DNA from 3 places in the Kribbella sp. NPDC026596 genome. Region 3 is predicted to be linked to each of the others. Evidence: riboswitches for the same ligand, from Rfam matches in the RefSeq annotation. Region 3 holds a riboswitch; each other region holds the start of a gene.

Region 1 (10,251 bases), on a different contig from region 3:
ATCGGCTCGACCGGCGCGCTCACCGGGTACGCCGGCGGCCTGGAGGCGAAGCGATTCCTGCTGAATCTTGAAGCAAAAAGCTGAGTTTTCCCGGCACCTGGGGAATTGATTTACACTCGCAGAACAAAGGAGCAGATCCCCAATGTGGAGTGGGGATCTGCTTCTTGTTTTCCCTTGCCTGCAAGGGATACGGGGAAGTGAAATGGTTCCGGAAAAGAATTCAGGTCGAGAAACTGACACGTCAGTCAGTGGCCGGCTGGTGGATCTCCAGGATGAGCCGGCGACGCCCGCCCCACTCCCGCTTGTAGACCTTGTAGTCCTCGATCCCCGCGGCCGCGCAGAGCCGGCCGTAGCTGATCTCGTCGTGGATGAAGTGCACGCTGCTGGTGCCGAAGTGCTCGGTGGTGACGATCCGGTGCTCCGGGCCCTGCCGCATCCCGTTGGCGATCTCGGCCGCCGTTGCCGGACCCCAGGCCGGGCCCTCGATGATCGCCACGCCACCCGGCTTCAGCACCCGGGAGATCTCGCAGATCGTGGAGATCTGCTCGTCCTCGGCGAACAGTTCGTGGAACGCGGTCCACAGGCAGATGACCGCGTCGAAGGAGTCCCACTTGTACGGCAGGTCGGTCATCGAGCCGATCGCCCAGTCGATCGACAACTCCTCCTTGGCCGCCATCGCCTGACCGGCCTCGACCAGGTTCGGCGAGATGTCCAGGGCGCGGACGACCTTGCCGGCCTTCCGCAGCGGCAGCGCGATCCGGCCGTAGCCGCAGCACAGGTCGAGCACCGACTCACGCCCGGCCAGCAACTCCTCGACGGCCTTGACGACCGCCGCGTCCCGCTCGGGCGTCGTACGCGCGGCCAACCCGTCCGGGCCGAGTTCCGCGTACTCGGCCCGGCTGCGCAGTGCGGAATTCAGCATGACCGCAAGTATCCCGGTTACTCCGGGTCATTTGTCCAGCGGTCGGCGCCCGATCCGGCCGAGTACGATCGCGGCCAGCATCGAGACGATGATCGAGGTGTACGTCGCGCCGAGCCAGCCAGGCACCGGTTGGTTGTTGAAGAGCCGCTGCTGCAGGTCCAGCCAGAACGGCGACCAGCCGGAGACCGTGCCCGGGTTGACGAGCTGGTAGGCGACGAAGCCGATCACCCAGGCGACCGTGGGCTGCCAGCGGAAGCGCGCCGTACCGGAGACGTCCCAGTTCATCTTGCTGACCACGAAGAAGTCGGCGATCGCGACCGCGAACAGCGGGATGAAGACCGAGCCGATCAGGTAGAGGAACTGCGTGTAGTTGCCCAGGTCAACCATCAGGGCGAGACCGGTGGCGAGCACGCCGATCGCGACCGAGATCCACCGGCGGTCGACGTGGCCGATCAGGTTGTGCGCGGCCATCGTGGTCGAGTACACGTTCGCGTACGCCTCGTCGACCTCGTCGACCAGCAGCACGAACAGCGCGATCGCACCGGCCGGCAGCGTGACGAGCGCGGTGATCACGTCCTCGCTGTTGGTCTGCAGCGTCGCGACCGCGAACACGCCGAGTGCGTAGTACAGGATCGCCGCGATCCCGTAGCCGAGTGACGATCCGGCGAAGGCGGCCTTGTTGGTGCGCGAGTGCCGCGTGTAGTCGGCGGCCAGCGGCGCGAACGACACCACGCCCGCGGCAGCCAGGTCGACGGCCGGCCAGAAGCCGAACACGCTGTCCTGCGGCATAGCCTGCACCGGCTTGCTGAGCACCTGCACGAACAGGTACACCGACGCGATCAGCACCAGCCAGACCATGAACTTCCGCAGCAGTTTCACACTGCCGAGCGGCCGGACCGCCATCGCCGTCGCGATCACCCCGGCCAGTACGACGAACAGCCAGCGCCACCGCTCACTCGTCACCGCGACCGCGGCCTGCGAGATGACGATGATCTCCATCGTGGCCCAACCGACGTTCTGCGCGATGTTCAGCACGGTCGGCGCCATCGAACCCCGCCGGCCGAACAGTCCGCGCAAGCACGCCATCGCCGGCGCACCGGTCTGCGAACCGAACACAGCGGCGCCGCCGAGCACCAGCGCGCCGATTCCGCAGCCGACGACAACCGCGAGCAGCCCTTGCCACAGCGAGCCGGTGTACGCCGCAACCAGCGCACCCGTGACCGGTCCGAACAGAGAGATGCCGAAGTTCCCCCACAGGGTGAACTGGTCCAGGAATCCGAGGGTCCGCGGGGCATCCGTGGTCAGGACCAGCGGTGCCTCGGTCTGGCTGGCAGGACGAACAACAGTACTGGTCATGATGACCCGCTCCCTACGCCGGCATTACCCGGTCAGGTTCAGGCGGTCGGCGACCCAGCTGTCGCCCTCTCAGCCCGCGCAATCGGTGCGAGCTCCCGCAGAGGTTGTTAGCGCCTCAACGATAGCGCCTCAGGTCGTCGGCGGCACCGCGGCAGCTCGCTCTATGAGAGCGGCCATCTCCGGGCCGTTGGTCAGCACCGGCATGTGTGAGCCGGTATCCAGGGTTCGGGCCTCACCATGGCTCAGCTCCGCGAGCTTCTGCACCCAGTCGGCCGGCGAGAGCAGATCGTGTTTGCAGCGCACGATGACCACGGGTGCCTTCACCCGGGTGATGACGGCGGCCAGGTCGTGGTGCCTGGCGGCCTCTCCGGCCCGGGCGATCGTGGAGAGCGTCGTCCGCGCGTACTGCGGGGTGACGACCCGGATGAGCCGGGGTGACTCCGGTACGGCGGATCCGAGCAGGCGGACCGCCCGGTCCAGCCAGCTCGACATGCGGATGTCTCCGGTGGGAGCCGCGAGTACGAGCGCGTGGACCAGCTCGGGGTTGATGACCGCGGTCTCGACCACGATCTGACAGCTGGCCGAGTGCCCGACCAGGACCGACCGCTCCCGGATCTTGTCCGCGAGTGCCACGCCGAGGGCACGCGGATGCAGGTCCTCCCGCGCGCCGGCCGGTTCGCCGTACCCGGGCAGTGTGACCACGTGGTGCGGCGTGATCAGGTGCTCGACCGTCTTGGCGTACGACTCCGGCCCGAGGCCGAGGCCCGGGACCAGGACGACGGGTGCGTTCACTCCCAGGGCGCTTTGGGTGGCGGACCCTGGACGACCGGGTTGCGCACCTCGGGCTTCAGCTCGCGGTACCCGAGGGCCAGGCCGGCGGCGAGGACCAGCAGACCGATGCCGCCCCAGCCGTACGCCGTGGGCAGCCGGTCGACCGAGTCGTCGATGGCGCCCAGTCCGGTGGACAGGACCATGATCAGCCAGACCAGAATCGGGATCGCGGAGACCGCGACCAGCAGCAGACCACCCAGCTCGACCGGGTCGGGCTGGCGCCCGGCCTTGCGACGGGCGAGCACGTCCCGGATCCACATCACGAGCGCGGCCGCGCCGACCACGATCAGCACCAGCTGGCCGATCGTGTCGATCACGTCGGTTCGGAGGGGGTGGTTGAGCGGTGAGCCCGGGGCCTGGGAGATCTCCCGGAGGGCGACCCGCTGGACGGAGACCACGAGCAGGCCGTAGATCGCCGCGACGATCGTGGCGAGCCCGACCACCCGGGCAGCGCGCGGGTCACGGGGTGCGACGGGTTGATCCCGGCCGTACGTCGGGAGCTCGTGCTGCTGTGGATGCGCCGGCGGGCCGTAAGGGGTCCCGGGGCGGTAGGTGGGCGGCTGGGCGTACATGGGTCCTTGGGGCTGAGCGGCGTACTGCGGCTGTCCTTGGGGCAGGCCTTGTTGGGGCGGTGGGGTGCCGTTGTCCGGCTGGGAGCCGTAGGGCTGGGGCTGGGCGTAGGGGCCCGGCTGCGGGTCGGCGTGCGGGCCCGAGCCGTAGGTGCCGCCGCCGTACGGCGTGGGCGGGGCGTAGTGGTGCTCCTCGCCGCTCCGCTCGGGCTCATCGCCCCGGCCGTACGTCGGGAAATCCTGTGACGACATCGCTACCTCCCCTCGGACTCAGCTTCTCACGAACGCGGGGTTGGATCAGGTCGCTTTGATCGTCGGCCAGGCGTTCGGGAGGCAGCCGGCCAGGCCTTTGGTCTGCTGCATCATCACCGGCGCGGGGGTCTTCGCCTTGGTGCAGGTCGAGTGACCATGGCCGAGTGCGTGCCCGACCTCGTGGTTGACCAGGTAGCTCCGGTACAGCGAGACGTCGCCGTTGTACGCCGGGATCGCGTACATCCACCGCTTGGCGTTCAGCACGACGCGGTCCTCGACCCGGCAGGACACCTCACCGCCGGTGTCGAGCGGCAGGCAGAGCTTGTCGGTCAGAGTCGGCGTGGCCAGGATGATCCGCAGGTCCGCGTCCACCTTGTCGGTCCGCTCGAAGTTGACCGGGTGCACCGCCTGCCAACCCCGCGGGTCGGTCAGCGTCTTGTGGATGATCGCCGCAACCGCGGCACCGTTGACCGAGAGCCCTTGCTCGATCTCGACCCGGTACGTCAGCTTGTCCCGTACGCCGCTGGCCTTGTTGAACCCGGGCACCACGGCGAGCTTGCCGGTGGACACGGTGACGTTCGGCTTCGAGCCCTTCGGCTGCCGCGTCAAACTCGGTGCCGGTCGCAACGGAGTCGTGAACCGCTGCGTCGGCGTGACAACCGGAGTCGGTGTACTCACCGGAATCTCGGTCACCGGAGCACTCACCGGCGTATCAGCCACCACGTCAGCCGCCAGACTCCGCCGATGGGTCACATCCGGATGCATCACCACCACGGTGCCCAGCACAGCCAACGCAGTCACCGAGAACCACTGCGCCTTATAAGACTTCCGCCGACTGTGCCGACCACCCCGCCGCTTCCGCCCAGGCACGTCCGCCTGCTGGCCGCTCCGCCGGGTGGTCATGACGATTCACCCTACAGAGCCACACCTACTGGACGAAAGGGCAGTTTCAGCCCCAACCCGACCAACGGACCGAAGGTCGGGCCGACCGGTAGAGTCTGCCAGGATGAAGTCGAGTCGTACAGGCGCTGGGATCGTGGTCCATCACCTGCCGATGGGCAGGGCCTGACGTGCCCCGGCCAGTTCCCACGAAGATCTTCCACTTCACCCGGATCGAGCATCTCCCGACGATCGTGACCAGTGGTCTGCTCTCGGACACACGATCGCAGGAAGCCGGCCTGATGCAGATCGAGATAGGCCAGCAATCGATCAAACGCAGAAGAGCAGAGACCCCGGTGACCGAGCCTCCCGGCGGAATGGTCGCCGACTACGCGCCCTTCTACTACGCGACACGTAGCCCGATGATGCACAACATCCACAGCGGAAAGGTTCCGTCCTACCAGGACGGCTGCGACCGGCTGATCTACCTCGCGACGCACACCCAGCGGCTCATCGAGTCAGGGCTGAAATGGGTAGCGAGCGACCGGAACGCCGTGCTCAGTCACGCGGAGTTCTCGACCAGCGACCGTCGGCTGACAGAGATGATCGACTGGGATGTCATGGAACTCGAGTCCTGCTACCCGGTTCCCGAGCACCCCGACCGTATCGAGCGACGGATGGCGGAGTTCCTGGTCCACGAACATGTTCCCTTCGACGACTTCATCGCCATCGGAGTGAAGACAGATGCACTGAAGGCCGAAGTTGACGACACACTCTCCGCTCACGGATCCTCGCTACGCGCAATTGTCAGACCTGCCTGGTACTTCTAGTGGTGTGGGATGCTGACGCACAGGAGGTGCGGACACGATGATCAGGAATATGACCGGCGATCTACTTCGCCAAGATGCCGATGCCCTGGTCAACACTGTCAACACAGCGGGGATCATGGGCAAGGGCATCGCACTGCAGTTCAAGCGTGCGTGGCCTGAGATGTTCCGGGAATACGAAGCAGCATGTGCCCGCGGCGAGGTCCGCCTAGGACACATGCATGTCTGGAACACCGGCTCATTGACCCCACCTCGCTTCATCGTCAACTTTCCGACGAAGAAGCATTGGCGTTCGCGCTCACGGCTTGCAGACGTCCAGTCCGGACTGGACGACCTCGTCCGGGTGATCGGCGATCTCGGTCTGACCTCGATCGCGCTTCCCCCACTTGGTTGCGGAAACGGCGGACTGGCCTGGGTCGATGTGGAGCCCTTGATCCATCGGGGCCTCGCATCGGTGGCGGATCACGTGGACATCCGAGTGTTTGCACCCGACGGAGCTCCTGATGCGAAGTCGATGGTGAATCGAGAGAAGCCTCCACCGCTGAATCCCACCCGATCCGCGATGCTCGCCTTGATGCACGCCTACGTGCAGTTCACCTTTGCTCCACCGACTCTCGTAGAGGTGCAGAAACTCGCCTACTTCCTCCAACTGAGTGGCCAGGATCTCAACATGGAGTTCACGCCACACATCTACGGCCCGTACGCCGATGCGCTTCGTAGGGCACTGTCGGCGATGGAGGGTCACTACATCACCGGCTTCGGCGACGGCTCGGCGCGGGTAGCCGATGCGGTCGGCATCGACGTGTTGCCAGAGGCGGTCCAGCAAGTGGAAGACTACGTGGCCGATCACCCAGAGACCGCTGCCCGGATATCGGCAGTGATGGAAGAGATCGCTGGATTCGAGAGCGCCTACGGCCTAGAACTTCTAGCTTCGGTGCACTGGGTCATGGCCCATGACGATGCCGCGCGCAACGACCTCACTGCGGCGCACACCGCGGTCCGGCAATGGAGCAAACGGAAGTCCACCTTGTTTACCCGCCAGCACGTCGAGCGCGCATGGCACACTCTCCGCGACCGCGGCCTGGTAGCGGCATCCTGACCATGTCAGTTCGTGTGATGTGTTGCGGGTGTTCCCTCAGTTCGGCTCAGCAGGTCGTCGTGCGATGGTGGGTTGATGGGTGCTCTAGGGCCGGTCGGTCTTCGGTTGCCGTTGCCGGTGTCGGAGCTTTGCGACGAGCGTCTGACCGCGGCGGGAGTGCGTGTCCTGCTGAAGCGTGACGACCTCATTCATCCGGAGATCCCCGGGAACAAGTGGCGCAAGCTGAAGTACAACGTGTCCGCGGCGCGCGACCTCGGGTTCGACACGCTGCTGACCTTCGGTGGTGCGTACTCCAACCACATCCGAGCGACCGCCGCGGTCGGCTACTACGGCGGCTTCAACACCATCGGCGTGATCCGCGGCGAGGAGCACCTGCCGCTGAACCCCTCGCTCGCGTACGCCGCTGCGCGCGGAATGCGGCTCACCTATCTCGACCGGACCACCTACCGCGCCAAGACTTCCGATGCGGTGATCACTGCGCTACACCGAGAGTTCGGCGACTTCTACCTACTGCCCGAGGGCGGAAGCAACCGCGAGGCCGTGCTGGGATGCGCGGAGCTGGCGGCCGAACTCACGGACCCGTACGACGTACTGTTCTGCGCAGTCGGCACCGGCGGAACCCTGGCCGGCGTCGCCGCAAGCACTCACCAGGCGGTGGTCGGCGTCCCCGTCCTGAAGGGCGGCGCATTCCTCGAGAACCAGATCGTCGATCTCCAGAGGACGACGTACGGCACTCGGGTCGGCACGTGGCACCTCGAATGCAACTACCACTTCGGCGGCTACGCGAAACGAACCCCCGAGTTGGATGCCTTCATCGAAGACTTCGAGGCGAGGCACGGCCTCCTCCTGGACTGGGTCTACGAAGCAAAAGATGATGTACGCCCTCTTCGACCAGATAACCCACGGAACCTTCCCCCAAGGCACAACCCTCATAGCCCTGATCAACGCAACCGGCTGACGGGTGTGGGGTCAGGCGGTGCGGGTTCTGAGGAACTTGCCGAAGTGGGGGACTGTGAAGGCTACGGTGCCGCGTTCGGCGGAGAAGACGAGGCCTTTTTTGATCAGGCCGTCTCGGGCGGGGGAGAGGGACTGGGGTTTGCGGTTGAGGGTGCTGGCTACTTCGGCGGTGGGGACGGAGCCGTCGTCGACGCCGATGCCCAGTTCGGCCATCGCCCGCATGTACTCGCGTTCCGCCGGAGTCGCACGTTCGTACCGGGAGCCGAAGAAGCCGACGGTGAGTTCGGCGGAGGCCTCCGGGGCCGCGACCGCGACGTCCTTGATGGTGATGGGGGATGTCGGGGCGTGGTCCCAGGTGGAGTGGGCGAACGCCTGGACGAAGTACGGGTAGCCGTCGGTCTGGGCGTGCAGCTCGTCCAGCGCCTCCTCGTCGTACTGCACGCCCTCACTCTCGGCCGGGACCATCAGCGCCCGGTCACACGCCTCCCGCGCCAGCCGGTCGACGCGGATGTAGCGGAAGAGCCGCTCGGAGTACGACTTGCTGGCGGACAGTACGGCGGGCAGATGCGGCAACCCGGCTCCCACGACAACCAGCGGAGCACTCTGCTGCGAGATCTCGTGACATGCAGCGCACAAAGCGGAGAGATCGTCCGGACTGATGTCCTGCATCTCGTCGATGAACAGCCCGACCCCAACCGACAGATCGCCGGCCAGATCCGCCGCGTCGGCGAACAGCTCGATCAGATCCATCTCCAGATCACCGGAGTCCGCGCGGCCTTTCGCCGCCGCCACGTCGACCGGCGGATGCCACCGGATCCCCTTCCGGTCGTGCGCATCGGTCCGCAATGCAAAAGCCTTGAGTACGGCGCTGAACTGGTCGACCCGCTCGTCGTCACGGTGCCGATGCCCCAGCTCCCGCATCGCGGTGTGCAGCGCCTGTGCGATCGGCAGCCGGATGCTCTGATCCGGCCGGGCCTCGATCTTCCCGGTACCCCAGGCGCGCTTGATCGCCTGGCTGCGCAAGGTGTTGAGCAGCACCGTCTTACCCACGCCACGGAGCCCACTGAGCACCAGGCTCCGCTCCGGTCGGCCTGCCGCGACCCGCTCGAGCACTACCTCGAACTGCCGCACCTCGGTGTCGCGTCCGGCCAGCTCAGGCGGCCGCTGACCGGCGCCGGGCGCATAGGGATTCCGGATCGGATCCATGCTGTCACTGTATGAGCCCGTCTAGCGTTTTCCTTAGATTTCGCTAGCGACACCGAGACCGTGTCGCGCCCCGGCCCGGGAGCCGGGGCGCGACCAGGCGTCAGCTGACCGTCACGATCCGGTACGGCGACACCGCCTGCGCGTGGTCCGCGTCACCGGCGAACAGCACCCGGTACGCGAAGCTCGCCCGCGCGGCCGGCCTGATGCCGAACGCGTACTTCCCCGAGGCGCTGAGCTTGACCGAGGCGATCGACTTCCAGGTCTTGTTCGAGTACAGCTGCAGCGACACCAGCTGACCTGCGTGGGCCGGAGCGACACCGACGAATCCCTGCGGCTTCAACTGCAACAACATGCAACCACTCTCTACAGCTTTCTAGTGAAAAAACTAGAGAGTGATAGACAGCGCGAGCGACCGGTGGCGCACTATGGTTCGGCCATGCGGGTGGAGTGGGCTGGGCAGGCGGGGGCGTTGTACGAGCGTGTGCATCAGCAGTACGTCGGAGGTGCCCGCAAGCTCGAGGCGCTGATCGACGAGCTGATCGGTGAAGAAGAGGGCATCAACTACCTGAGCGCGACCGCGCGGGCCAAGGATCCGGAGTCGTTCCTGGCGAAGGCGGCCAAACCGAACCCCGACGATCCCAGCCGACCGAAGTACGACGATCCGCTCAACCAGATCACCGACCTGGTCGCGGCCCGGGTGATCACGTTCCTGGTCGAGGCGGTGGACCGGGTGTGCGAGGTGATCGAGGCCGAGTTCGAGATCGTCGAGCACACCGACATGGGCGCGCACACCCGCGCGCAGGGTGTGTTCGGGTACGCGAGCAAGCACTATCTGGTCCGGCTGAACGCCCATCGCCGGGAGCTGCCGGAGTACGCCGTACTGAAGAACCTGACGATGGAGATCCAGGTTCGGACCGCGGTCCAGCACGCGTGGGCCGAGTTCGAGCACGACATCCGGTACAAGCTGGACATCCCGCCGGACCGCAAGCCCGAGTTCGACCGGCGGTTCCTGCTCGCGGCCGCGTTGATGGAGCTGGTGGACAACGAGTTCACCGAGATCGACCGGCTCTACCGTGAGCTCGCGGCGGCCGAGACCGACAAGGCCCCGCGTGACCTGACCACGGCGATCCTGACGACCTACCTGACCCGTCGCTACCCGGACGCGCCGCACGCCAAAACCAACCACTACGCGTGGATGCTCGGCATCCTCGACCGGCTCGGCGTCACCTCCGAGGAGCAGCTCACCGAGCTTCTCACCGGCATCGACAGCTCCGCGGTACAGGCCGCGATGACGCATCGCTTCCCGGCCGGCACGGTACGACGCCTCGACGACGACCTCCTCGCCGCGAAGGG
Region 2 (10,251 bases), 110 kb from region 3:
ACCGCGCCGCGTAGCGGAGGTACTCGGCGCCCGTCTGCCGTCCGGGATACCCCGCGCTCTCGGGCAGTACACCGATGCGTGGCCTGATCCGGTCCGGTTGGTCGCCGGGTACGCCGGCCACGGTGAACGTTCCGGCGGTCGGTTCGAGGATGGTCGTGAGCAGGCGGATGGTGGTCGTCTTCCCGGCGCCGTTAGGCCCGAGCAACCCGATCACCTCGCCCGGCTCCGCGGCGAATGTGAGCCCGTCGAGCGCGTTGCGAGCGCCGTACCGCTTGCTCAGGCCGATCGCCTCGATGCTCGCCATGGCCCGACGGTAGGTCCGGAGTGCTGAATCCTTGCTGAACGGTGCATTCAGCGGGGATTCAGCGACAATGAGAAAGGATCGCCTGGAGGTGGGTGATGCGGGCACTGGTGGTGGAGGACGAGCCGCGGTTGGCCACGGGCCTGCGGAACGGCCTGGAGGCCGAGGGGTACGCCGTCGATGTCGCGCTGACCGGGACGGATGGGCTCTGGTTCGCCCGCGAGCACGGGTACGACGTCGTCCTGCTGGACCTGATGCTGCCGGAGCTCGACGGGTTCGAGATCTGCGCGACGCTGCGGGCCGAACGGGTGTGGACCCCGATTTTGATGCTCACGGCAAGGAACGCCGACACCGACCAGGTCCGCGCGCTCGACACCGGCGCGGACGACTACCTGACCAAGCCGTTCTCGTACGCCGTCCTGATCGCAAGACTGCGAGCCTTGGTACGACGAGGAGCCGCCGAGCGACCGTCCGTCCTTGAGGCCGGCAAGCTGCGGATGGATCCCGCGGCCCGGAAAGCCTGGCTCGGTGAGGCCGAGCTGGTACTGACGGCACGCGAGCTGTCGTTGCTGGAGTTCCTGATCCGGCGGCGTGACCAGGTGGTGTCGAAGCGGACCATCCTCGACCACGTCTGGGACTACGACTTCGACGGTGACCCGAACATCGTCGAGGTCTATATCCGTCGTCTCCGCATCAAGCTGGGCGCCGGGTGCATCACCACGGTTCGCGGTGCCGGCTACCGATTGTCCGAGGTGTGAGCCGTGCGTGTGCGGGTGACTCTGGCGGCGGTACTGGTGGTAGGTCTTGCGCTGGTCGCCGGTGCCTTGGTGCTGGTTGCGCTGCTCGGGGCGGTGCTCACCGACCAGGTGTGTCAGGACACGCGAGAGCGAGCGGTCCAGCTGGCGTCGAGCGCCACCACCGAGCGGCCGTCCTCGACGAGCACCGAGCTGATCCAGTGGACGGATCGCCCCGGTGATGGCCAGCGGTTGGCCTCGCCAACAACTGACTGTGTCGCGGTCGAACCGCCGGGTCACGGCGAGGATTTCGCCTTCGCCGCGGCCAAGCTGGAGTCGGGCGGCGAGGTGATCGTGGGCCGGCCGCTGGTGGACGTGCTGGACTCGACCCGGTTCGTGCAGCGGGTGCTGGTGGTCGGCGTACCGCTGATGATGCTGATCGTCGGCGGGGTGACCTGGGTGGTGACCGGCCGCGTGCTGGCGCCGGTGACCGCGATCCGGCGGGAAGCCGACGAGATCACCGCGTCCGAGCTGCACCGCCGGGTTCCGGCCACCCGCAAGGACGAGATCGGCCGGCTCGGCACCACGATGAACCGGATGCTCGACCGCCTGCAACGGTCGCAGGAATCCCAGCAGCGATTCGTCTCCGACGCCTCGCACGAGCTCCGCTCGCCGATCGCGGCGATCCGTCAGCACGCCGAGGTGGCCCAGGCACATCCGGACCGTACGACCGTCGACGAGCTGGCCACGACCGTCCGCGCGGAGGGCCTGCGGATGGAGCATCTGGTGGACGATCTCTTGTTGCTGGCGCGTTCCGACGAGAAGCACGCCGACTCGCCGGGTATGCCGGTCGACCTCGACGACCTGCTCTTCGCCGAAGCCGGTCGGTTGCGCTCGGCAACAAATCTGACCATCGGCACAGCCGGGGTGTCCGCCGGTCAGGTCCGTGGTGACGAGGCCGCACTGGCCCGGATGATCCACAACCTCGCCGACAACGCCGCCCGGCATGCCCGGACCGAGATCACCTTCGGCCTCACCGAATCCGGCGGCGCCGTCGTACTCACGGTCTCCGACGACGGTCCCGGAATCCCGCCGGACGATCAGACCCGCGTGTTCGACCGGTTCGTCCGGCTCGACCCCGCCCGCACCCGCGACACCCGCGACACCGGCGGCGCCGGCCTCGGCCTAGCGATCGTTGCCGAGGTCATCGAACGCCACCACGGCACCATCCGCATCACCGACGGCTCCACCTTTGAAGCCCGTTTCCCAAGCGCCGCTAAGTACGCAACGCCGAGCTGAAGAAGTGCTCGACGATCTCCTGCATCTGTCCGTCGAAACGGTGAGGGCCGGGGAGAAAGGTGCCTTGGTACGTGCCCGGGCCGGAGTTGAAGTAATCAGTGAGTTGGCGGTCGGCGTCGCGCATGCCTTGTGGGCTGAAGAGTTCGTCGTCCTCGGCGTAGACGACGAGCTGGTGGTGGGCGGCGCGGCCGGCGGTCAGGGCCGGGTGGTCGAGGTGCCGGGCCAGGCCGGGTGTGGTGGCGAGCCACGAGTGCGCATCGAGGTACGCCGGAACGAGCGAGTCGAAGGTGTACATCATGCAGACCACCGCGGACGCCGCGATCGCCGGATCGAGCGCGGTCAGCACTGCAGCCCGGCCACCGCCTCCGGAGAATCCGAAGACGCCGACCCGGTCGACGCCCGCGTGCGAACGCAACACGCTCAGCGCGACGAGATCGTCGTACGCGACCATCCCGGCGAACGACGTACCGAGCAGGCCGGCCGCCTTCGCGATCGTGTGTTCGTGATGACCGGCGGCGACGTCGTACCAGTTCTCGTCGACCGGTACGTCCTTCATCACCTCGCGCAGCCGCCACGGCATCGGGTCGAAGTCGAAGCGACGGGATCCCCAGGCGAACGTGTCGTGGCAGAGGACCGTGGAGCCGGCGCGGGCGAGTTCGTTCGCGACCGCGCGGTCGCCGTAGTGCGCCGTACGTTGCCGGAGAGCTCGTGCGCTGGGGCTTGGGGTAGCGACGAGGCGCTCGGCGCCGATCGACTTCACGCCGGCGTGACAATGCAGGCCAAGCAGCCCCGGACCCGGGGGAGCGTCGGCCGGTCGCACCAGCCAGGCACGCGTCGGTGGACCGAAAGGATGACTCCACTCGAGCTCGGATCCTTGGACTCCATCGGCGTTCCATTCCATGATGGTCCGCACGGTCGGCAGCCCGCCCGGCGTCGGTACGCCGAGGAGCCCGGCGACCCGGGTGGTCAGTTCGTCCCCCGTCAGTGCCGGGGTGTCACGGACGAACTCCGGCCAGTCGTCGTACCCGCCCAGTGCGCTCGGTCGCATGGCCCACCGCTCCGATCAGAGTTGAGAAACCGGTTTCCATCGCGAGAAGATACCGCAATGGGCCGGACACCGAAGGACTCGATCACGATCGCCGACGTCGCGCGGGCGGCAGAGGTATCGCGGGCCACCGTGTCACGGGTGATGAACGGGGCCGCCACCGTCGCGCCCGAGATCGCCGAGCGGGTCCGAGCCGCCGCCGACCTGCTGAATTACCGCCCCAGCGATCTCGCCCGCAGCCTGTCCCTCGGCCGGACGAACATGGTCGCGCTGATGGTCCCGGATCTCGGCAACCCGCTGTTCCAGCAGATCCTGCGCGGGATCACGAACGCCTCCGCCACGGCCGGCTACCGCGTGCTCGTCGCGGAGACCGTCGAGGATCCGAGCGCCGAGGCAACCATCGCGGTGGAGGCGCGGCGTCGGTGCGACGCACTGATCATGGTGTCGCCGCGGCTGCCGGAGGACAGCCTGCTCGAGCTGCTGCCGCAGGTCCAGCCGGTGATCCTGGTCAACCGACAGGGTCCGCCGGAGGTCCCGTCGGTGGTGGTCGACTACGGGCGCGCCGTACGGATCGTCGTGGATCACCTGGTCGGCCTGGGTCATCGGCGGCTGGCGTTCCTGTCCGGGCCGCCGGCGAGCGCGTCCAATGTGGCCCGGTTGCGATCGCTCGAGGTAGCCGAGAGGGAGATCCCCGGCCTGGAGCTGGTCCGGCTCGACTGCGGTTGGTCGATCGAGGACGGGTACGCCGCAGTCGAGCGAGTACTCGAATCACAGGTGACGGCCGTGGTCGCGTTCAACGACCTGGTCGCCTTCGGCTTGCTGGCACGGCTCAACGAGGTCGGCGTCGCCGTACCCGCTGATTTGTCGGTGACCGGGATGGACGACATCGGGTTGTCGCGGTTCGCCGTACCGTCGCTGACGACTGTGCGGGTGCCGCAAAAGGATTTGGGGGAGCTGGCGTGGCAACGGTTGCACGCTGCGATCGCGGGCACGGATGTCGAGGCGGACGACGTACCCGAGTTGCGGCTGGCGGTGCGGGCGAGCACCGGGCCCGTGCCGCAGGCACCCAGGCTGCAAGCGTCGGCTGGGCGGGTCGGGTGGCAGCGACTGGGGGACACGTTCGAGCTCGGCAGTGACGCCGGGATGCTCGCGCGGTACGAGTTCGGGCGGCGGATGCCGAGTGTGCACTCGCCGCGGCCGTACCTGCATCCCGTACGGACGCTGGGCGGGCAGCCGCTGACGGAGGTCAGCCCGGTCGACCATCGGCATCACTACGGCGTCTCGTTCGCGGTGGCCGGGGTCAACGGCACGTCCCACTGGGGCGGCCGGACCTTCGTCCAGGGCCAAGGCCCGACCCTGCTCAGGAACCACGGCCAGCAACGCAGTCGCGGTACCACCGTCGACGACGGCCTGACCGACGACATCACCTGGTACGACGAACAAGGCCGACCGCAACTGATCGAACGCCGGCAGCTCCGTGGCGCGCTTGCCGAAGACGGCTGGCGGCTCGAGTGGCACAGTGTTCTCACCGCGCGCTACGGCCCGATCCGCATCGACAGCGCGGCCACCACGGGCCGCCCGAACGCCGGGTACGGCGGGATCTTCTGGCGACTCCCGTCCGCGGACACCACGACCGTGCTCAGCTCAGCAGGAGAAGGCGAGGAGGTTGCCTACGGGTCGCTGAGTCCGTGGCTCGCCTTCGTCCAGCATCGCGGGGATGCCGTGACGACCCTGCTCCTTGTGCAGCCGGGCGACGTACGGCCGTGGTTCCTGCGATCCAGCAGGTACGTCGGTGCTGGGCCGGCGCTGGCGTGGGACCGCCCGCTGAACCTTCAGCCGAACCAGGATCTGACTCTGTCCCTCACAGCACTGCTGCTGGACCGCCCGCTGGATCTGGCCGAGGCCGCTGCCTTGTCTAGAACGTCGGTAGGCCAGTCGTAGGCGAGGACGCGTGGGCCGACTGCCAGCGGCGGGGGACGCGGCCGGCAAGGCGGGCGGCTCGGCCGGCGGAGACGGCGTCGCGCATGGCGGCGGCCATCAGGGCCGGCTTCTCGGCCCGCGTGACCGGGGTCGCGAGCATGACCGCGGCACAGCCGAGCTCCATGGCCAGCGCCGCGTCGCTCGCCGTACCGATGCCCGCGTCGACGATCACCGGCACGTTCGCGGCCTCGGCGATCAGCGCGATGTTGTGCGGATTGCGGATGCCGAGCGCGGAACCGATTGGTGCCGCCAACGGCATCACCGCCGCGCAGCCCGCCTGCTCCAGGCGGCGGGCGAGGATCGGATCGTCGTTGGTGTAGGGCAGCACGGTGAACCCGTCAGCCACCAAGGCGTCCACGGCGTCGAGCAGCTCGATCGGATCGGGCAGCAGCAGATAGTCATCGGCGACGACCTCGACCTTGATCAGGTCGGTCCCCAGCGCCTCGCGCGCGAGCTTCGCGGTCAGCACGGCTTCGGCGGCAGTGTGGCAGCCGGCCGTGTTCGGCAGGACGTCGATGCTGTGCTTCTTGAGGACGTCGAGCACCGAGCCTTCATGGCCGGTGCCGAGCCGGCGCATCGCGACCGTGGTCAATTGGGTGCCAGAGGCAACCAACGCCTCCTCCATCACTTCCAGGTTGGCCGAACCGCCGGTTCCCATGATGAGGCGCGAGCTGTACGTGCGCCCGCCGAGCTCCAGTGGATCATCCATGTCAGCCTCCCTGCACCGCGCTGACGATCTCGACCCGATCGCCGGGCTTCAGGGCGGTCTGCGCCCACTCGGCCTTCGTCAGCACGTTCTGATTGAGCGCGACCGCGATCCCGGTCGTGCGGTCGGAGTACTCGTCGACCAGCTCGGCGACGGACTTCCCCGGTGCGACGTCCGTCGCCGTACCGTTGACCCACACAGGCTCCTGCATCGCTTCCTCCCTACGCCGGAATTACCCGATTCAGGTTCAGCGGTCGGCGACGGTTCGGTCGCCCTCTCAGCCCGCTCCTGCGAGCTCCCGCGGCGGTTTCGACTCTAGCTCACGTCTTCCGGCGACGCTAACGCGCTCCACGGACGCCGGAAACGGCTACCGTGAGTACAGGGAAAGGTGAGCAGTGATGGGGAAGGTCGATCGGGCTCACGGGGGTACGAGGCTTGGCGTGCTGATCGCAGTCGCAGTGGCGCTTCTGGCTGTGCTGGCGGTGGCTGTTGTCGCGCTGAACGGATCCGACCCGGGCGACTCCGGTCCGCCGGTCGGCACTCCGACGACGTCCCAGCCGGCGGCGACGTCGGCTCCCACCGGGCCGCCCAGTGGGACGCCCACGTCACGGCCGACCGGTCCGCCGACGAGTCGTGAACCTACCTCGCGCGAGCGGTACGAGCAGGCCGCGAAGCGGGAGCTCGAGGAAGGCCTGGTCGCCTACAACCCGCCGGCTCAGGCGCGGGTGCAGGACGACTTCGAGGTCACCGTGCGGGTCCAGCGCGGCACCGCGACCGTGTCTCCGTCGTTGCGAACACTGCCCGGCACGGCTCCGGTCACCATCGAGCCCCTTCCTGTCGGGACCTACATGCGGGCGGAGCTCCGGGGTTCGGGGCTCGACGTCCAGCCGCTCAGCGACAAGCTCCAGCTCATCGACGGGGTGACCGAGTGGGCCTGGCGGGTGACACCGCAGGCCGATGGTGTGCAGACTCTCCGGCTGACTCTGGTGGTGGAGCTGAACGACCTGCCGCTCAGCAGCCGTACGTTCGCGCGGGTGATCGAGGTCGACGTCGAGAAGCAGCCGGCGTGGTACCAGCGGGCGTGGGGGTTGCTCGACGTCGCCGGCGTGGCGACGGCGCTCGTGATCGCCGCGATCCTGGGATCCGCCAAGCTGGCACGCATGTGGTGGGTACGCCGGAAGGCGGAGGAGGACGCGGCCGACATCGGCACGGCGTATGAGGCTCCGGACGCGCCTGCCCCGACGGTGAGCGCCGACGGGAAGCCGACGGCCGCCGCCAACGGGAACAAGCCGAATCCGTGAGTACCAGCGGCTATCGTGACGGGGTGGGGACTGGGAAGCGGGTCGACATCTCGGATGTCGCCGCTCGGGCGGGGGTCAGCCCGACGACGGTCTCGCACGTGATTTCGGGGCGGCGACCGGTGTCGGAGGCGACGCAGGCGCGGGTGCGGGCCGTGATGAACGAGCTCGGCTGGGAGCCGCACCAGGTCGCCCGGAGCCTGCGGATGCGCCGGACCCACACGATCGCGCTGATCGTCCCGGACATCACCAACCCGTTCTATCCTGCGGTCGCGCGCGGTCTGCTCGACGTGGTCAGCGAGCCCGGGTACCAGGTGCTGATCGGCAACACCGAGGGGGAGTCCGCGGCCGAGCGCGCCGCGGTGACGCAGATGGTGACCAGAAGCGTCGACGCGATCGTCTTCGCCGGCTACTACAGCAAGGCGAGCGACGTCGAGGCCGCCGTCGCGGCGGGGATCCCGGTGGCGTTGATGGGCGGCCGAAGGGCCGAGCCCGGGATCGATGTCCTGTCGTCGGACGACCTGGCCGCGGGGGAGATCGCGACCCGCTACCTGATAGGTCGCGGCTACCGCCGGATCGGGTTCATCACCGGGCCGTCCGGTTACGGCCCGCCGGCTGATCGGGTCAAGGGGTATCGGCACGCGTTGTCGGAAGCTGGCATCCGGTTCAGCCGCGAGCTCGTCGTCCGTGGCGAGTTCTCGCGGGCCGGCGGACTGCAGGGGCTGCATGCATTGCTGCAGTTGACGAAGCCGCCGCGCGCTGTGTTGTGCACGAACGACGTGGTCGCGATCGGCGCGCTCGATGCTGCCCGGGAGCGCGCCCTGCGGGTTCCGGACGACATCGCGGTGATGGGCTTCGATGACATCGAGGCCGCCGCGATGATCTCGCCGTCGCTGACGACGGTCTCCGGCGATCCGCGGGAACAGGGTCGCGCGGTCGGACAGGTGTTGCTCGACCGACTGGAGGACGGCGCCTCCAGCCGGCCGCAACACATTCTGTTCTCGCCTTCCGTCGTACCGCGGGATTCCGCCTAGGGTGCGGTGACCGACGTGACGGTCGAGCCGGCGATGTACGTCGGCCAGACGCCGACCGTCACCGTGACCTGGCCGCTCGCGTTCGGGGTCAACGTGTTGGACAACCCGTACTGGCTGGTGACCGTGATCGGACCGGTCGCGTTCACTGTCACGGTCGTGTTGGCGCCGCTCGCTGCCCAGATCGCCCGGAACGGTGTGCCGTCGTTCGCGGCGAATACCTGGTCGATCAGCCCGTTGCCCGGGAACTCCTTGCCCAGGAACGTCGCGCCTCGGAGTTGCCGGGCGGCTGTGGCATAGGCGACGTACGACGGTTTGGGCGTGTAGGCACCGAGGGCGTCGGCCGGGTTGTGCACGAGGCCGAAGTTGTTCTCCTGCGCGGCTGGGTCGATGCCGTCGTTCATGAAGTCGTAGACGTAGTAACGGTCGACGCCGTGGCCTTGGATGCCGAGTTGGGCACGGGCTTGGTACATCGCCTGTGTCGGCTCGTCGACAGAGGCTGTGGCCGTCCCGGTGAACCAGCCGCTCTCGGTGATCCAAATCGGTTTGTCCACGCCGCCGTTGTACTGCCGGATCGTTGCTCGAACCTGGTCGATCGCGGCGCCGAGGCTTTCGGGTGCGTGCAGGAAGTTGTACGGGTGGATGGAAACCACGTCGAGGTACTTCAGTCCGCCCAGCTGGCAGAACGTCTGGAACCAGGCCTGCTGGGTCACGTCGGTGTCACCGCCGCCGACGATGGTGAGATCCGGGTGGGTGGCTTTCAGTTTCGTATAAGTTGCCTTGAGCAACGCCAGGTAGCTGTCGGGGGTCTTGTTCGCCGGGCCGGCGGCGTTGACGTCCCACTCGTTCCAGACCGCCAGGTTGTGGACCTGCGGGTACTGGTTGGCGAGCGCGTTGGCGTAGTTGGCGAACGCGGTCCGGCCGGCGTCGGTGTACGGCGCGTTGAAGAGCTGATCGGGGCAGTCGTAGAGACAGTTGCCGTAGTCGGCGACGAGCAGTGGGTCGATGCCGTTGGTTTGATAGGCCTGCAGGTAGTTGGTGACCTTTGCGGGGAACGCGTACGTGCCGGGTGTCGTCTCGGCGCTCGACCAGTACGCCTCGTCTCGGCCACCGCGTGCTCCGGACTGCGCGAGTACGGGCACCAGGTCCGTGCTCCACGATCCGCCGAAGTGGGTGCCTGCGCCGATCATCGATCCGGACGTGGTCGCCGTGACCGTGTCGATGTTGACGGTGGCCGTCGTACCGCCGCCGATGATCAGGCTGTGATCGAGGGTCAGCATGATGGCCTTCGCCGGGCCGTGCCAAATGCCGTCGTCGGCGCCGCCGAAGTGGAGATAGCCGGTGCCGCCGTCGAAGCGGGTGACGGTGAGCTGCTGCCAGGCGCTCGATCCGGACAGCGTCAGCCGCTGCTGGTGGACCTGACCGGTGGAGTCTGTCAGTCGTAGTCCGATTGCCGACAATCCTGTTGTCTTCACCCAAAGGCTCAGGGCGTTCAGGTTGACGGGCGTGAAGGTCCGCTGGATCGCGACGTAGTTGCCGCCGCCAGAGAAGTTCGCGGCGACCTTGGCCGATTGGGCGCCGGCCTGTGGGCTGACGGTGTCGAGCGCGAGACTGCCGGTGGCGCCGGGGAATTCGCTGCCTGGGTAGAAGGTCCAGCCCTCCGCCGCGCTCTCGTAGTCGCCGAGCGGAGTGGTCGGCTTCGTCGCCGGCGCATTGACGGTGAAGTCGTCGAGGTTGACGCTGCCGCTCGTCGCGCCCGGTATGGCGCCCTTGTCGAGGATCACCTCGACCGCCTTCGCCGGACCATGCCAGACGCCGTCGTTGACCCCGCCGAAGTGCGAGTACTGTTTCCCGCCG
Region 3 (10,251 bases):
GCTCCTGGCAACAGGCGGTGGCTGGGGTCTGTACTTGGTCAACCTCAAGCTTTCCGGCGCAACCCGCATCAGCTCACTGCTGTACCTCGTACCGCCGACCACGATGGTCTTCGCCTACCTGATGTTCGACGAGACCATCGGGGCGCTGGCGGTGATCGGCATGCTCGTCTGTGCCATCGCCGTACTCCTGATCCGGATCCGCGAACAAGTACGCTGCGGGGATGGCGGAACCCCGGTGGCTGGACCAGAGAGAAGCACAGGCCTGGCGCGCGTTCATCGCGGCACAGCGAGTAGTGAACAGCAGGATCGAGCAGCAACTGCAGCGCGACGCCGGAATCCCGCACACGTACTACGAAATCCTGGTCCGGCTCTCCGAAGCATCGGACGGCCGGCTCCGGATGAGTGAGCTCGCAGTCGCCACCCTGGGCTCACGCAGCCGGTTGTCGCACGCGGTGAACCGGCTCGAGCAGAACGGCTGGGTACGGCGGGAGGGCATCGAGTCAGACCGGCGTGGTCAGGTCGCGATCCTCACCGACCTGGGCCGGAAGAAGCTCGTGGAGACGGCGCCCGGTCACGTCGAGGAAGTACGGAAGTCGATCTTCGACGCACTCACCGAAGAACAGGTCGAGAACCTGTACGACGTCTGCGCGACGCTGGCCCGGCACTCCGGTGACACGGTCGACCGCGCCGCCTGGGAGCGTCGCTGAAATGAGTCGTCCGGTCGCATTGGTCGCGTTGACAGCACTTGTCCTCGCCGGCTGTAGCGACAGCCAGTCCCCGCCGACCGCCGGCCCCAGCACAGTGCCGTCATCCTCGGTTCCACTGCCGACGACCCAGCCACCCACGACCGAGCAGCCGAGCGCCACCCCGACCAACACGCCGACGCCGACGCCGACAGCCACGTCGGCGAGCTGCGTCGACCAGAAGCTCAAGACCCTCACCCTCCGGGAGCAGGCCGCCCAGCTGATCATGACCGGCATCAGCGCCAACGGCATGACCTCGGCCCAGCGTCCCATCGTGCAGCAGGAGAAGCCCGGTGGCGTCCTCCTGCTCGGCACCGGCGGCAGCCTGTCCCACACGCGTACGGCGATGGCCGCGGCAAGCACCGCGGCCACGGTGAAGGGCGTCCGTCCGCTGGTCGCCGCGGACCAGGAAGGCGGTCAGATCCAGCGGCTGAAAGGCCCTGGGTTCGACCGCATCCCCGCTGCGACCGTGCAAGGCACCTGGTCCGCCGACAAGCTGACCGCCCGCGCGAAGCAGTGGGGCGGCCAGCTCAAGCAGGCCAACGTCAACGTGAACCTGGCGCCCGTCGCTGACGTCGTACCGAGCTCTCTGAAGTCTCAGAACGCGCCGATCGGCAGTCTGGACCGTGAGTACGGCAACACGCCGGAAGCGGTCGGCCCGTCGGTGCAGGCGTTCGTCGAGGGGATGAAGCAGGCCGGCGTGATGACCTCGGTCAAGCACTTCCCCGGACTCGGCCGGGTGCGTGGCAACACGGACTTCTCCTCCGGTGTGGTGGACACCGTCACCGTTCGCGGGGATGCCGACCTGCAGCCGTTCGCCGACGGGATCGAGGCCGGCGCCACCATGGTGATGATCTCCACCGTCACCTACACCAAGATCGACCCCAACAACCGTGCGGTGTTCTCGCCGACCGTCATCCAAGGCATGGTCCGGGGTGATCTGGGCTGGAGCGGCGTGGTGATCACCGACGACGTCGGGGCCGCCGCCGAGGTCGCCTCGGTGCCGGCGGGACAGCGGGCGACCCGGTTCGTCGCGGCGGGCGGCGACATCGTGATCAACGCCAAGGCCGCGCTGACCGCCACCATGATGAACGCACTGGTCGTCAAAGCCCAGCAGGACAAGGCCTTCGCCGCGAAGCTGACGAGTAGCGTCAGGCGCGTGCTGACTCTGAAGCAGGACCACGGCCTGGTGAGCTGCGGATGACGGTAGAGCAGGAGCCCGACTATCGCTTCACCCTGGCGAACGAGCGGACCTATCTGGCCTATCTGCGGACCTCGCTGGCCTGCTACGCGGGCGGACTGTCCGCGGTGCAGTTCCTCGATCTCGGTCCGGACCGCTGGCCGGCCCGGATCATCGGTGTGGTTCTGGTCACCGTCGGCATCATCACTACCGCCGGCGCCTTCCGCCGCTGGCAGCAGAACCTGATCGCAATGCGCCGCGGCAGCCCGCTCCCGGTGACCCGCCTGCCCTTGATGCTCGGGGCAACGATCGCTGTCGTGGGCCTGATCGGCTTGCTCTTCTCACTGTGGCGATGAGCACACCGGATCCCGGGCTGCAGCCCGAGCGGACCTTGCTCGCCTGGCGCCGTACCGCGCTAGGCCTGATAGCCAACGGCATCCTCCTGATCGCATCCGGACACGGTTCGTCGGACGTCCGCACCGGCCTCGGCATCGTCGTACTGACGCTCGCCCTGGCCTGCTGGGCGGCGGTGAGCGCGGTGTACCGCCGTACGAACGGCTCGAAAGTCCAGGCGCTCGGCCATGAGCGGGTGCTCCGGGTCGCGGCCGGTCTGGTGCTGATCGTCGGCCTCTTCGACCTTTACGCCGTGATCGCCCGGTGAAACCGATCGGTAACTCACTGTCCGTGTCGCCGCGAGCCAGTTCACTCCGACGCGCTACGTTGACAACGCGGATGCAACGTCAACCGCAGGTTCCCCCTAGCATGTTCACGGTTTGTCCCTCGTTCATCCGGAGCTTGAAGTGCCGTTACGTCTGCGTCCGAACGACCCGACGTTCTACGACCTTTTCACCGAATCCGCCAACCACCTCGTGGACGGATCGAAGATCCTGGCAGAGCTGCTCGGCAGTACGGCCGGAACCGGACTCTCCTCGAGTCACCAGATCGCCGCCGAGATGAAGGACGCCGAACACGCGGCCGACGAGACCACCCACTCGATCATCCGCCGCGTCAACTCCACCTTCGTCACCCCGTTCGACCGCGAGGACATCTACCGGCTGGCCTCCGATCTGGACGACGTGATGGATTTCATGGAGGAAGCGGTCGACTCCGTCCACCTCTTCAACCTGGAGAAGTTGCCGGAGGAAGTCGCCGAGCAGATCGAGGTGCTCCAGCGGATGGCGCAGCTGACCGCCGAGACGATGCCCCGGCTGCGCACGATGAAGGACCTGGCCGAGTACTGGATCGAGATCAACCGGCTGGAGAACACCGGTGACGCGGTGCACCGCCGGATCGTCGCCAAGCTCTTCAGCGGTGAGTACGAAGCGCTGACCGTGATGAAGCTCAAGACCGTGGTCGACCTGCTGGAGGCCGCGATCGACGCCTTCGAGCATGTCGCCAACACGGTCGAACAGATCGCCGTCAAGGAGAGCTGAGCGTGGAGTTCGCGCTCGTCATCGCGGTCGTCGTCATCGCGCTGTCCTTCGACTACACCAACGGCTTCCACGACGCGGCCAATGCGATCGCGACCTCGGTCTCGACCCGGGCACTCACGCCGCGGGTGGCGCTGGCGATGGCCGCGGTCTGCAACTTCCTCGGCGCGCTGGCCGGCACCGAGGTGGCCGAAACCATCGGCGAGGGCATCATCAGCATTCCGAGCGGCGAACCCGGCCTGGTGATCGTGATCGCGGCACTGATCGGCGCGATCACCTGGAACCTGATCACCTGGCGCCTCGGCCTGCCCAGCTCCTCCACGCACGCGCTGATCGGCGGACTGGTGGGCGCCGGACTCGCCTCGGCGAGCGTCGTGGAGTGGTCCGGGATCCTCGACAAGGTCGTCATCCCGATGGTGCTGTCGCCCGTGATCGGCTTCGCCGGGGCCTTCTTGCTGATGATCGCCATCCTCTGGACCTTCCGGCGGAGGAACCCGGGCAAGACGACGCGAGGCTTCCGGATGGCCCAATCGCTGTCGGCTGCCGCGGTGGCGCTCGGGCACGGCCTGCAGGACGCGCAGAAGACGATGGGCGTGATCTTTCTCGCCCTGCTCGCCACCGGTCACGTGAACGAGGGCGACGGCATCCCGCTGTGGGTGAAGATCTCCGCCGCGACCGCGATCTCGCTCGGCACCTACTCCGGTGGCTGGCGGATCATGCGTACGCTCGGGCGCCGCATCATCCACCTGGACCCGGCGCGCGGGTTCGCCTCCGAGGCGGTCGCCGCGTCCGTCCTGTACGTGATGGCGATCGGCCTGCATGCGCCGGTCTCCACCACCCACACGATCACGTCGGCGGTGATGGGCGCCGGTGCGACCAAGCGGCTGTCGGCGGTTCGCTGGGGCGTTGCCAGAGGCATCGTCACCGCGTGGGTGCTGACCATCCCCGCCGCCGGGTTGGTCGCCGCACTCTGTTATGGGCTTGCGCACCTGATTCTGGAGTAAGTTGCAGCCGAGAGTTCATTTCGAATTCACCCACTAGGCCTACCGTCGATCGATGGTGTGTCTTATTTCCGCCTAGGGGGAGTGATCGCGATGGACCTCTCGTTCCTCGTCGTCGTGGTGATCATCACCGCGTTGGTGTTCGACTTCACCAACGGTTTCCACGACACCGCCAACGCGATGGCGACGTCGATCGCTACCGGCGCCCTCAGACCCAAGGTCGCCGTCGCCCTGTCCGCGGTGCTGAACCTGGTCGGCGCGTTCCTGTCCACCGCAGTGGCCAAGACGATCTCCAGCGGCCTCGTCGATGACTCGTTGGTGACGGTGCCGATCATCTTCGGCGGCTTGGTCGGCGCGATCCTCTGGAACCTGGTGACCTGGTACTTCGGCCTGCCGAGCTCCTCGTCGCACGCCCTGTTCGGCGGCCTGATCGGCGCCACCTGGATCGCGGCCGGCAGCAGCGCGGTGAACTTCGGCACGCTGGTGCAGAAGATCATCATCCCCGCGGTCGCCGCGCCGATCGTGGCCGGCGTCGTCGCGCTGCTGGGCACCTTCCTGGCTTACAAGATCACCCAGCGGGCCCGGAAGAAGTCGGTCAGCGACGGGTTCCGGACCGGCCAGATCGCGTCCGCCTCGCTCGTCTCGCTCGCTCACGGCACCGGTGACGCACAGAAGACGATGGGCGTCATCACGCTGGTCCTGATCACGTCGGGCAGCCTCGCGCAGGGTTCGGCCCCGCCGACCTGGGTGATTTTCGCGGCCGGCCTCGCGATCGCCCTCGGCACCTACTTCGGTGGCTGGCGGATCATCCGGACGATGGGCAAGGGCCTGACCGAGATCGAGTCGCCGCAGGGCTTCACCGCCGAGACCAGCTCGGCCACGGTCCTGCTGGCCTCGTCCCACCTGGGCTTCCCGCTGTCCACCACCCAGGTCTGCTCCGGCAGCATCCTCGGCGCCGGCCTCGGCAAGCGGCTCGCGCAGGTGCGCTGGACGATCGCCGGACGGATGGCGATGGCCTGGCTGTTCACGCTGCCGTCCGCCGCGATCGTCGGCGCCCTGGCCGGCCGGGTGGCCGACACCGGCAACGCCGGCGTCGTCATCGTCGCGATCCTCGCGATCCTGGCCGGCGGCGGCATCTACGTGGCGTCGCGGCGCAGGCCGGTGACGGCGGAGAACGTCAACGAGTACCCGGGCAGCACGACCCCGGCCCCGGCCCCGGCCACGACCGTCTGAGAGGAGTACGGCGATGCACATCAACTGGAGTGCACTCGGTCAGGTGGCACTGGTCAGCCTGCTCTTCGGTGTCGGGCTGGCGGTCATGTTCGCGCTCGGTGTGACCGCGATGTCGCGGCGGGCGGTGGCGCTCGAGGAAAAGAAGCCGCCGTCGATCGTCGACACCACAGTGGCCGGGCTCTGCTTCGCCGCGTGCCTGGCAGCGGTGCTCTACGGGCTCTACTTGATCATCCCGCAGTTCCACTGACAGCTAGCGGTTCCAGCGTCGTACTGACTTGGCCACGTCCTTGGAGCGGATGGAGCCGAGGTTGTACTCCCACGCGGCCGCGAGCTTGTCGCCCAGGATGCTCGCGTCGAGATAGGTCCGCGGCCGCACCGCCACCGCCCAGGTAGCGGCAGCCGCGTGGCCCTGCTGGTGGAGCAGGTGGTCGACGGTCGCCTCGATCCGGGTCCGGCTCTCGCCCCTGAGGCCATCGGTGGCCCAGCGCTGCAGGATGGCCGTGTCGTCGGACGTCATCCGGGCCAGGTAGGTCAGCGGACCGCGCCAGAAGCCCTTGCTGCCGATGCTGTCCAGGCTCTCGAGCGGGAACCAGCCGTTCTGGCAGCGGCGCCCGTTCACCGCGGACTCGACCTCGAGCGCCCGGCCCGCGGGCAGGCCGCGGGTCGCCCACTCGACGAAGAACGTGCCCGCGTCCGGGATCTGATCCGCCACGTGGGGCGCCGGAGTCATCATGCCCGGTTCGAACAGATGAAGCTCTTCCGGTGAATCGAACAAAACCTTCCCCGCCCGCCTGAGTACCGCGGCCGCGCGTACCGCTGCCCGGCCCGCCACACAGGGACCCCCCAGGTTCCTGTTCCATCAACAACGACAAGTCTTCGTACCCTCGATTCGGCCCGAGGGTCAAGGTCCTGTCCGCGCTACCGGTCCTCCTTGGTCCGCCGTGCGGCCCGGCGGGCGAGCTCTTCCTGATCCAGGCGCTCGGCTTCGGCCGGAGTCGGCGCGGAACCGCCGTACGACGCCGGCAACCACCAGGCACCGGCTGGTTGCTCGGGGTAGGCGCGGATGGTCTGATCGAGCATCCCGGCCATCGTCGCGTGCAGCCGCGCGGTCGCCTCGGCCGAGTCGTCGGCCCGGGTGACGGTCATCGGCGCGCCGACGGTGATCGCGATCGTGCGGTGCCGGGAGAAGTCGCGCGGATGGTCCTTGGTCAGCATCCGCTGCGTACCCCAGAGGATCATCGGAATGATCGGTACGCCGGCCGCGGCGGCCATCCGGACCGTGCCGGACTTGAACTCCTTGAGCTCGAACGACCGGCTGATGGTGGCCTCCGGGAACACGCCGACGACCTCGCCCTGGCCGAGATACCGCAGCGCTTCGCGGTACGACGCCATACCAGCCGCGCGATCCACCGGGATGTGGTGCATGCCGCGCATCAGGGGGCCTGAGTACCGGTTGCGGAACAGCACCTCCTTGGCCATGAACCGCACCAGCCGCTTGCTCGGCACCGCGCCGTACCCACCGAGCACGAAGTCGACGTAACTGATGTGGTTGAGCGCGATCACCGCGCCGCCGGTCCGCGGCACGTTCTCCGTCCCGGTCAGCTGGAACTTCACGTCCAGCACCTTGAACGCCGCCTTCGCGAAGCCGATCACCGGCGGGTACACGACATCTCGCATGCCCCGACGCTACAGCCTTCGTCTAGGGTGGCGGTCACAACTGGAGATCGCGGGAGCTCGCACCGTAGCGGGCTGAGAGGGCGGCTGGATCAACCGGCGCCGCCGACCGCCGAACCTGTCCGGGTAATTCCGGCGTAGGGAGCAGCAAGGTGAATGTCAGCACGATTCGACCGACTGTCACCACGGGCCCGATCTCGGGGTCCGAGAAGATCTACCGCGGCGAGCTGGGTGTTCCGGCCCGCCGTGTCCGGCTCACCAACGGCGAGCACTTCGACCTCTACGACACCTCGGGTCCGTACACCGACGTGTCCGCGCAGATCGACGTACAAGCCGGTCTCCCCGCAGTGCGGCGGGACTGGATCGCCGGGCGCGCACCGCTGACCCAACTGGCGCACGCGCGCGCCGGGACGATCACCGAGGAGATGAGGTACGTCGCCACCCGGGAGGGCGTCGACCCGGAGTTCGTCCGGTCCGAGGTGGCCCGGGGCCGGGCCGTGATCCCGGCGAACCGGCGGCACCCGGAGAGCGAGCCGATGATCATCGGCAAGAAGTTCCTGGTGAAGGTGAACGCGAACATCGGCAACTCGGCTGTCACCAGCTCGGTCGAGGAGGAGGTCGAGAAGCTCGTCTGGGCGACCCGGTGGGGTGCGGACACGGTGATGGACCTGTCCACCGGCAAGAACATCCACGAGACCCGGGAATGGATCCTGCGGAACTCGCCGGTGCCGATCGGGACGGTGCCGTTGTACCAGGCTCTGGAAAAGGTGAAGGGCGATCCGGCCGCGCTGTCGTGGGAGGTGTATCGCGACACGGTGATCGAGCAGTGCGAGCAGGGTGTCGACTACATGACCGTGCATGCCGGCGTACTGCTGCGATACGTGGCGCTGACCGCGCAGCGGATCACCGGGATCGTGTCGCGGGGCGGTTCGATCATGGCCGCGTGGTGCCTGGCACATCACCAGGAGTCCTTCCTGTACACCCATTTCGCCGAGCTGTGCGAGATCCTGCGGGAGTACGACGTGACGTTCTCACTGGGCGACGGGTTGCGCCCGGGATGTATCGCGGATGCCAACGACGCGGCGCAGTTCGCGGAACTGCGGACGTTGGGGGAGCTCACTCGCGTTGCGTGGGAACACGATGTGCAGGTGATGATCGAAGGCCCGGGACACGTGCCGATGCACAAGATCGCCGAGAACGTGCGGCTCGAGGAGGAGCTCTGCGGCGAGGCGCCGTTCTACACCTTGGGGCCGTTGGCAACTGATGTGGCGCCGGCCTACGACCACATTACATCGGCGATCGGTGCGGCCCAGATCGGCTGGCTGGGTACGGCGATGCTGTGTTACGTCACGCCCAAGGAACACCTCGGCCTGCCGGATCGTGACGACGTGAAGACCGGCGTGATCACGTACAAGATCGCCGCCCACGCGGCCGATCTGGCCAAGGGACATCCGGGCGCGCAGGACTGGGACGACACGTTGTCCAAGGCAAGGTTCGAGTTCCGCTGGGAGGACCAGTTCAACCTGTCACTGGACCCGGACACGGCGCGCTCGTTCCATGACGAGACCCTGCCCGCCGAGCCGGCCAAGACGGCTCACTTCTGCTCGATGTGCGGTCCGAAGTTCTGCTCGATGCGGATCACCGCGGACATTCGCGCGTACGCCGAGGATCACCAGCGCATGCTGCCGCTGGTCGACTGAACGCTGTCCGGCCCGGAGTACGCCGTACTCCGGGCCGGAAGTGTGCTGACTCCGCGTGAGGCCGGTGGGGTGAGTCGGGATGCCGAACCGACCGAATCCAGCAGAGAATGGGGGAATCGGAATCCTCCAGAACGGTCACTGGGAGTGACCGGGTGAACCGATTCAGGTTTTTTCCTTCACTCTACGTGAATAAGACTGTAGCCTTAAGACGTTCGGAAGGAGGTGCAGGGCGATGGTCTTCGTTCTCACGGTAGATCAGCGCGGTAGCCGAAGCATGAGCGATCTCGTACCCGAGCTGCTGAACTCCCTGAACCGCCGGCCGCGACGGACAGGGTTGCTCCGCAAGTTCGAGCGGACCGCCGGCGACGAGGTGCAGGGTGTGCTCTCGGACGCCCGGGCCACCGTCGACGTGATCGTCGAGCTGCTCCGCCCCGACATCTGGTACGTCGGACTCGGCGTCGGCGAGGTCGTCCAGCCACTGCCGAGGAGCACCAGGGCGGGCAGCGGTGACGCGTTCGTGTTCGCGCGGGAGGCGGTGACCCGGGCCAAGTCGAGCCCTCATCACGTCAACGTGGTCGGCTCCGACTCGCGAGCCGCGGAGCGGGTGGAGACAGTGCTCTGGCTGATGGCGTCAGTACTGCGGCGTCGTAGCGACCGTGGCTGGGCTGTGGCCGACCTACTGGGCGAAGGACTCACCAGGCGGGAGATCGGTGTGAAGCTGGGGATCAGTCAGTCGGCGGTGACGCAGCGGGCGCAGGCCGCCGGGTTCGCCGAGGAACAGCGTGGACGGGTGCTGGCGGCCGAGTTGCTCGACGCTGGGGCCGCTGCGTGACGGCACTGATCCTGTCGTTGACCGCAGCCGGCCTGATCCTCGCCGTACTGGCGTGGGTGCCGAAGGCCGGCTCTACCGTCGAAATCGTGCTCAGTGCGGCCACGCTGGCCTGCCTGGTCACGGTCGGCCTCCTACTGCTGGCAGGCCACGGCGCGGAGGGCTGGCGCGAGCGCTGGTGGAACGTATTGCTCCTGTTGTCCGGTGGCCTCGCGGTCACCGGTGGCGGGCCGCTCACGACGTCTGTACTGGCGCTGGTCGACCGGGGGAACACCAGAGCCCAGTCGACGCAGAAGGCCGGTGAGGTACTGCGTGGCGGCGCGCTGATCGGTTCGCTCGAGCGGACCGCCATCTTCGCCTCCCTGGTGACCGGGTGGCCGGAGGGCATCGCCGTCGTACTGGCGATCAAGGGGCTGGCCCGCTACCCCGAGCTGCGCAGCCCGGACCAGCCGGCCTCGGTC

The links. A riboswitch is a leader RNA that binds a small molecule or an ion and turns the genes downstream of it on or off. The one in region 3 is predicted to bind thiamine pyrophosphate.
Region 1: it holds a riboswitch for thiamine pyrophosphate, as region 3 does, so the genes downstream of both, AB0E63_RS21450 (cytosine permease) here and thiC (phosphomethylpyrimidine synthase ThiC) in region 3, are expected to answer to the same signal.
Region 2: it holds a riboswitch for thiamine pyrophosphate, as region 3 does, so the genes downstream of both, thiS (sulfur carrier protein ThiS) here and thiC (phosphomethylpyrimidine synthase ThiC) in region 3, are expected to answer to the same signal.

The regions. Positions count from the first base shown of each region.
Region 1 covers NZ_JBEZYF010000024.1:100,093-110,343, reverse strand. Annotated here, with positions in the region: gene AB0E63_RS21460 (methylated-DNA--[protein]-cysteine S-methyltransferase) at 1-84, shown strand, start outside; gene AB0E63_RS21455 (class I SAM-dependent methyltransferase) at 242-922, opposite strand; gene AB0E63_RS21450 (cytosine permease) at 950-2,278, opposite strand; TPP riboswitch at 2,272-2,387, opposite strand; gene AB0E63_RS21445 (alpha/beta hydrolase) at 2,408-3,070, opposite strand; gene AB0E63_RS21440 (hypothetical protein) at 3,067-3,930, opposite strand; gene AB0E63_RS21435 (DUF3152 domain-containing protein) at 3,976-4,731, opposite strand; gene AB0E63_RS21430 (DUF4433 domain-containing protein) at 5,001-5,639, shown strand; gene AB0E63_RS21425 (macro domain-containing protein) at 5,689-6,735, shown strand; partial or broken gene AB0E63_RS21420 (1-aminocyclopropane-1-carboxylate deaminase/D-cysteine desulfhydrase) at 6,811-7,326, shown strand; gene AB0E63_RS21415 (hypothetical protein) at 7,243-7,572, opposite strand; gene AB0E63_RS21410 (ATP-binding protein) at 7,705-8,898, opposite strand; gene AB0E63_RS21405 (hypothetical protein) at 8,999-9,250, opposite strand; gene AB0E63_RS21400 ((p)ppGpp synthetase) at 9,335-10,251, shown strand, end outside.
Region 2 covers NZ_JBEZYF010000018.1:112,520-122,770, reverse strand. Annotated here, with positions in the region: gene AB0E63_RS17680 (ABC transporter ATP-binding protein) at 1-304, opposite strand, end outside; gene AB0E63_RS17675 (response regulator transcription factor) at 400-1,059, shown strand; gene AB0E63_RS17670 (HAMP domain-containing sensor histidine kinase) at 1,063-2,334, shown strand; gene AB0E63_RS17665 (hypothetical protein) at 2,312-3,382, opposite strand; gene AB0E63_RS17660 (DUF6807 family protein) at 3,440-5,320, shown strand; gene AB0E63_RS17655 (thiazole synthase) at 5,295-6,068, opposite strand; gene thiS (sulfur carrier protein ThiS) at 6,070-6,276, opposite strand; TPP riboswitch at 6,267-6,377, opposite strand; gene AB0E63_RS17645 (hypothetical protein) at 6,464-7,366, shown strand; gene AB0E63_RS17640 (LacI family DNA-binding transcriptional regulator) at 7,390-8,397, shown strand; gene AB0E63_RS17635 (glycosyl hydrolase) at 8,394-10,251, opposite strand, start outside.
Region 3 covers NZ_JBEZYF010000018.1:823-11,073, reverse strand. Annotated here, with positions in the region: gene AB0E63_RS17090 (DMT family transporter) at 1-406, shown strand, start outside; gene AB0E63_RS17085 (MarR family transcriptional regulator) at 294-707, shown strand; gene AB0E63_RS17080 (glycoside hydrolase family 3 N-terminal domain-containing protein) at 709-1,947, shown strand; gene AB0E63_RS17075 (DUF202 domain-containing protein) at 1,944-2,279, shown strand; gene AB0E63_RS17070 (DUF202 domain-containing protein) at 2,276-2,584, shown strand; gene AB0E63_RS17065 (DUF47 family protein) at 2,724-3,356, shown strand; gene AB0E63_RS17060 (inorganic phosphate transporter) at 3,359-4,357, shown strand; gene AB0E63_RS17055 (inorganic phosphate transporter) at 4,448-5,587, shown strand; gene AB0E63_RS17050 (hypothetical protein) at 5,601-5,834, shown strand; gene AB0E63_RS17045 (hypothetical protein) at 5,838-6,299, opposite strand; gene AB0E63_RS17040 (lysophospholipid acyltransferase family protein) at 6,506-7,264, opposite strand; TPP riboswitch at 7,304-7,423, shown strand; gene thiC (phosphomethylpyrimidine synthase ThiC) at 7,429-8,961, shown strand; gene AB0E63_RS17030 (transposase) at 9,236-9,793, shown strand; gene AB0E63_RS17025 (hypothetical protein) at 9,790-10,251, shown strand, end outside.